2 regions of the Paraburkholderia sp. OAS925 genome follow, and region 2 is predicted to be linked to the other one. Evidence: riboswitches for the same ligand, from Rfam matches in the RefSeq annotation. Region 2 holds a riboswitch; the other holds the start of a gene.
What was found. Region 2 has a riboswitch for manganese ahead of ABIE53_RS00730 (sodium:calcium antiporter). Riboswitches for the same ligand answer to the same signal wherever they lie in the genome.
Positions count from the first base shown of each region.

Region 1: another riboswitch for manganese. It lies ahead of ABIE53_RS15830 (TMEM165/GDT1 family protein); the one in region 2 lies ahead of ABIE53_RS00730 (sodium:calcium antiporter).

Region 1 covers NZ_JBEUNO010000001.1:3,633,387-3,636,578, reverse strand. The annotation lists gene pepN (aminopeptidase N) at 1-13, opposite strand, end outside; gene ABIE53_RS15835 (DUF4136 domain-containing protein) at 284-982, shown strand; gene ABIE53_RS15830 (TMEM165/GDT1 family protein) at 1,058-1,630, opposite strand; yybP-ykoY riboswitch at 1,641-1,859, opposite strand; gene ABIE53_RS15825 (beta-ketoacyl synthase chain length factor) at 2,381-3,082, shown strand; gene ABIE53_RS15820 (lysophospholipid acyltransferase family protein) at 3,066-3,192, shown strand, end outside.
Region 2 covers NZ_JBEUNO010000001.1:155,298-158,489, forward strand. The annotation lists gene ABIE53_RS00725 (acetyltransferase) at 1-6, opposite strand, end outside; gene ABIE53_RS00730 (sodium:calcium antiporter) at 146-1,156, opposite strand; yybP-ykoY riboswitch at 1,293-1,485, opposite strand; gene ABIE53_RS00735 (outer membrane protein) at 1,640-2,158, opposite strand; gene waaC (lipopolysaccharide heptosyltransferase I) at 2,834-3,192, shown strand, end outside.

The DNA.
Region 1 (3,192 bases), 3.5 Mb from region 2:
CGGTATCGGCCATGGCGTTCTGTAGTGATGGGACTCGAGCGGCCGGCGCACGAAGACGCGCGAGCCGGGCTTGTCGAGCCATTGTACAAAGCCTCGGGCAATCGTGCGGCGCGCGCTTTTCAGATAGCCGTTCGGCCGATGCGCGCTCGGACGCCCGCACCGCTCTTGCTCACGCTCAAGCTCCTGCGGCGTGGGAGCGGAAGGGAGCGGAACGGCGCGGCGCGATCGACGGTCATACGTACAATCAAAGACGAACGAACAGAAACGCTTCACGAGGTAGACCATGACAACGAATATCTGGACGCGCCGGGCCATGCTGCTGCTCGCGGCACTGAGCGTGCTGCTGTCCGGCTGCACGACCTACGTGACCACGCAGGTCACCGCGTTCTCCGACTGGAGCGGCGGCGACGCGGCCCGCACCTACGCGTTCACACGCGAGCCCGACCAGCGGAACAATCTCGAGCTGACCACCTATGAGCGCATCATCGCCAACGAACTCGCCACGCATGCGTTCCGCCAGGTTGACGGCAACGACGCGCGCTATCTCGTCGGGCTCTCGTATGGAATCCGCTCGGACATGGTGACGGTGGCCGAGCCGGTCTACTACAACCCGTGGCCGGCGCCTTACTGGGGCTGGGGCCGTCCGTACGATCCGTGGGGGCCGTGGGGTCCGTTTCCCGCAGGCTACGTGAACCAGAGCTATCCGATCTTCACGCATCTGCTCGGCGTGCGGATCACCGAGCGCGCGACGGGCAAGGAGGTCTACAACGTGACCGCGCGCAACTCGGGCGGCGAGTCGTCGCTGGTGAGGGCCATGCCGTATCTGGCGCGCAGTGCGCTTGCCGACTTCCCGCTCGGCAACGGCGTCGTGCGTACGGTGAAGATTCCGCTTGGCAACAGCGCCGGTGCTTCCAACGAAACGGCGGTGCCGGCTGCCGCCGCGTCCCCGGCTGCAGCGTCGGGCGCGAAAGCCGTGCAATGACCGCGACGCAACCGCAAGCGCGATAAAAGCGTGACAAGAGCGCGATCCGGCAAATGCCGGCATCGCGCACCTTCGTCAGAGCCCGCCGCCGAACAGCGCCATCGTTCCGAGAACCACGAACAGCACGGCGGCGATGCCGTGCACGATCCCGGTCGGCAGACGGTGCGCGAAGCGGTCGCCGAGCAGGATCGCCGGGACGTTGGCGATCATCATGCCGAGCGTGGTGCCCGCCACCACGCCGAAGAAGTCGTGAAAGCGCGCGGCGAGCGCAACCGTCGCGATCTGCGTCTTGTCGCCCATTTCCGCGAGGAAGAAGGCCACGACAGTCGCGCCGAACACGCCAAGATGCGTGCGGTTCGTGTTGGCTTCTTCGTCGTCGAGCTTGTCGGGCACGAGAATCCACAAACCCATGCCGATGAATGAAATGGCCAACGCCCAGCGCATGATGGCCGGCGTGAGCAGCGAGCCGAGCCACGCGCCGAGCGCGCCTGCGCCCGCGTGATTGACGAGCGTCGCGACCAGCACGCCGAGGATGATCGGCATCGGCTTGCGATAACGCGCGGCGAGCACGAGCGACAGCAGCTGCGTCTTGTCGCCGATTTCGGCGAGCGCGACCGCTCCGGTGGAAATGAGGAAAGCGTGGAACACGTGGGTTGGAATCCGCGGGCCGGGAAATGAACGAGCGACGACCCACGACACGCCGGGCCCAATTGCGGCGGGGTGTGGGTCATCGGTCTCGCCAGGCCAGAGGCTGCGGCTGCCACGGCCATGACGGCCAAGTCTGTTGACAGGCGCCCCCGCGAGCGCACGTTGTTGCGAGCCCGGCTAGATGCCGGGCGAACGTGGCGCGGGGCGGCTACTCCCCAATGAGGGACGGATTATAGCAGGCGTCGCCGCGCGACCGTTCTGCCGGGAGCAGAATTCGCGTGAAATCGGATCGCATGTATTCGACTGCAACAGTCGTCGCAGAAAGTTAATTGAAAGCATTCGCGGGATCCTCTTTGCGAACGCGACCACTGACAGTCGAATTCCCAAAAACCTACAGATGTAGGGATATTCCCAGGCCCAGATGGGAAATTTCTGCAAATCGCCATAGCGCTCAAATTAGCGTCGTAAACGCGAGACGGATACAGATGGATACGTCTTTTGTGGCTGATTTAATTCAGAATATTCAGTATGATTCCGGCGACTAAGGAAGCCTGAGCCAAACTACACGGCCAATCGTCAATGGCCTAAATAATCGGGCCAAAGTGCCGTTAATTCGCTGAACCCTACAAAAGAAGTCTGGATTGTCCCCCGGCTGGAAATTGCCGGTCCGCGCGGCGCGCATACGCTGTGACGGCTGCGTATTCCGTCAGGCGCTTCAGCCTCTCCTTGCTTCAACGCGCGAACACCGATATGCCCGATCCGCACTGGACCATTCCGGTCGCTCGCTGGTCTAGCTGGCCTGCTGCCACCACCGCCGCACCCGACATCGGTTTTATCGAACCGATCGTGCGGCGGCGTCTCAGCACGCTCTCGAAAGCCGCGCTGAAGGTGGCGCACGATTGCGTCGGGGCCGACGAGGCGCGCGTCGTCTTCGCGTCGCGGCACGGCGAACTGCGCCGCACCACGGAGATTCTGCGCGCCATCAGTTCCGGCGAGCCGGTGTCGCCGACGGCCTTTAGCCTCTCGGTGCTCAATGCGATGACGGGCGTGTTCGGCATCGCGCGCGGCGACCGCTCGGCGGCGAGCGCCATTTCGGCGGGCCCGGAAACGCTCGGTTATGCGCTGCTCGAGGCGTATGCGCAACACGCAACGCAATTGGCGTCACCGGTCCTGCTGGTCTACGCCGACGAACCGGCCGACCCCGCATACGGAACGATCGACGATGAAGTGCAGGGCGGCGCGATCGCGCTGCTCTTGAGTAACGAAACGGCGCTCGGCCATCTGGTCTGTACACAGTCCGCGTCGCCGCGCCTGCACGATTCGGAGCCCGCAGCAACCCGCTTCGCCACGCAAAGCCAGGCGCTGCTGCATTGTCTTGAAACCGGCGAGCCCGCGGCCTGGCAAGGCGCCGGCGTCCTTTGGCAGTGGGAGTGGCATGACCGCGCGGCTTGACTACACGTGGCGATTCTTCGCCACGGGCATGGCTTTCGTCGTGTTCGGCATCTGCGGCGTGCTGTTTTCGGTGCTGGTGTTTCCGCTCGCGTGGCTGTGGCCGCATCGTG
Region 2 (3,192 bases):
ACCCATGTCGCAATGGTTTGTGAAATTATGCCGTCGTCCCGCATCGCGCGATTCCGGGAGTTGGCGAGAGAAAAGCCGTTAGATCGATGTATTGGGCGGGAGCATCGCCGCGGCTTGTGATTCGCCGGCGACGTGGCTCGAACGCCTAACGGCTTAGCGTGATCGCCAGATAAGCGGCGTACAGCGCGCCGCAGACCAGCAGCGCCCACACGGGCGCGCCGTGCTCGCGCGCGTTGAGCCGCAGCCAGCCCGCCGCGACCAGCGTGATGACGATGCCCGTCACCACCTCGATGCGCGGCGTCCACGGCGTCAGCAGAATGCCGATAGCCGGCAACAAGGTGCCCTGGAACACCATCGCGCCCGTGATGTTGCCGAACGCCAGAGTGTCCTTGCCGCGGCGAATCCACAGGATGCTGTTGACCTTCTCCGGCAACTCCGTAGCGATCGGAATGATCAGCAGCGACAGCAGCAGCGGCGACACGCCGACCACCGCGGACACGCCCCGCACGCCGTGGATGAAACCCTCCGCGCCCCACACGAGCAACCCAACCGCGATCAGCAGTTGGACGGCGATGGTCGCTAGGTTGGTCGGCACGCCGAGGCGCGCGAGCATCATCTTGCCGGGCGCTTCGGTGCCGTGGCCTGCATCGACGAGATCGTTCGACGCGCGGAAAGTCGCCACGACATACGCGACATACACGCCGACGAGCGCGACGCTGAACAACGCGCGCACGATGCGCTGCTCATGCGGCACATACATGGCCGCGGCGGCCAGCAGGAACGCAAAGAGGAAATAGTTGAGATCGCGAGTGAAGCCCGAACGCTCCGGCGCGACGCGTCCGCCGACGCCGCGCGAGCGCAGCACGGCGAGCGTCATCAGAAAGGTAGACAGCGTGGACAGCATCAGCGGTGCGCCGAGAATCGCGCCCACGCCGATTTCCTCGTTGACGGCACGATCGCTCGTCCCGCCGACAATCGCTATCAGCGGCACGAGCGTCTCGGGCAACGCGGTGCCGACTGCAGCGAACAACGAGCCGGTCACGCCTTCGGATATCTTAAGCCGCTCGCCGAGATGTTCGAGCGCGTTGGTGAAAAGCTCGGCCGCCACGAGGATGACGACCAGCATGATGGCCAGTTCGATGAGAAGACCGGTCATGCGCGGCTCCGTGCATCGAAGGGATTGACGTGATCGACGTGGTGGACCGAAAACGTGCGGCGCGGCAGATCGCGCGACAGCAAGTTGAGCAGAAGACGAGGAGATTGAACAGCGCGGGATTTCACAGCGGCTCCGAGGTCGGACGTAAGACGAACCATGACGCACCGCGACCCGTCCGACCAGAACGAAGCAGTGCGCCAATGGTCTCGCCAAACCGACCCGGTCGAACGCGCCATGACCCGCAGGCCAAGTATGTTGACGCGCTCTCCTTCAGGCGATGCCGCGATGCCGCGATGCGTGAAGGAAGGCTACTCCCCAGTGACCCGGGGATTTTAGCGGGAGTGGGCGGAGGCAACAAGCCTTCGCAAAGAAGCTTGTTGACTGTGTTCGCCGTGGGCCGAGCTTTTACTGCGTGCCAAGTGTAGTGTCTATGCAGCTTGCGCAGCGGTCTGTTTTCTTGCCGCGCGCAAGCTCATCGAGTCATTAATTGAAGTGATACTGGACGCCTACCGTGAAGCTATTGTTTGTTCTCTTCGTGCCGTCGTGATGGCTCGAGTCCGTGGTCCATTCGGCGACCGCGCTGACATGCTCCGCGAACTTGTAGTCCACGCCGAGGCCCCAATGGAACCGCGTATCGGGGTCGTCGCCCGTAAAGCCGGCGCGAATGTACGGCATGAACTGGTTAAACGGCATGCCGAATTTGGCGTCGATTCCGGCGTCCTTGAAGGTGGTGGAGCCGTGGTGCAAATCCGCGAAAGCCTCGGCTCCTACCACGAACCGCTGCACGTCGAAGTTGTATCCGGCGGTGAAGCCCGGAAACACCGTGTTATGCGACGCCTTGTTGAATGCGCCCGATGCATCCGAATTATTGACGCCTAGCTTGAAACCAACATAAGGACCGGCGAACTGGCTCACGCCCGCTTGCGGCGCCGCTTGTGCGCAAGGAAGCTGTGAAAGAAGAACCACCGATGCCGCGAGAATTGATCTGGTTATTTTGTGCATGAATTGCAAATAAAGCTCTTAGTCCGGCGAGTGATCTCGCAATGCCTGTCGCACTGGAATGCGAAAGGGTCGGCGTAGGCCGACGCGCAACTATTCCCATATCGATGGGAATTGCATAGGCAGCGCGCGCCGATTCAGCGAATGGATGAGAACGATCTGAAATTTCAGCGAAGATGTGAGGCGGGGGCTAGGAGGCGTGTGGGTGGGGCAGCGCGTCGGGCGAGTTCGAGTTGTTGGCGGTTTGTCGATGGTACTGCGGGACCACGCTTTCGAGCACGACAGCCGGATCTGCTCCGCCTAAGGTCTACGAAACGTCTCTCCACGCACGACCGGAGACTGAGTACGCCAAGGTCCCGTACCCGCTGGGTCCTGTATGATCCTACGCGACTCGCGTGCAACAACCCGGAACCCGGGCGCCCCAGGCAGCCTTCCGATAGCTTGCAAATAGATAGTTGCTCTATTGCTATGTCGAAAATACCGCTGCTACGAACCGCCCTGCCGCCGATCTGAACCAAAGTCGTTTTGATTGCTCCCGGCGTGTGGGAACCCTCGGACCAAGTCCGGGATAATCTAAGCTGGATATCCTGCCGTTGATTTCCCTCAGGTCACTGCACAGCATCGAGGTATAGGTCTCACGGATGCTGAAGTGAAGTCCGCTTGTTGAATGGTAATGGAATGAAACGCATTCTAATAGTAAAAGTCACCTCCTTAGGTGACCTGGTACATGGTCAGCCCGTGGTGGCCGACCTGCATCGCGCCTTTCCTGGCGTCAAGATTGACTGGGCCGCCGATGCGTCCTTCGCCGATGTTCCACGCTGGAATGCGGGCATCGACCGCGTGCTGTGCGCGCCATTGCGGGGCTTCAAGAAAAACCGCTCTGGGGCCGAGCTCAAGGCGATTTTTACATCGATATCTGAACTGCGACGCGAGAAATACGACATCGTTCTCGATCTCCAGGGCGTCTACAAAAGCGCGATAATTTCTTTCCTTGCGCGCTCGCGCCGGCGTCTAGGCTATCGTTCGGCAGACCTCGG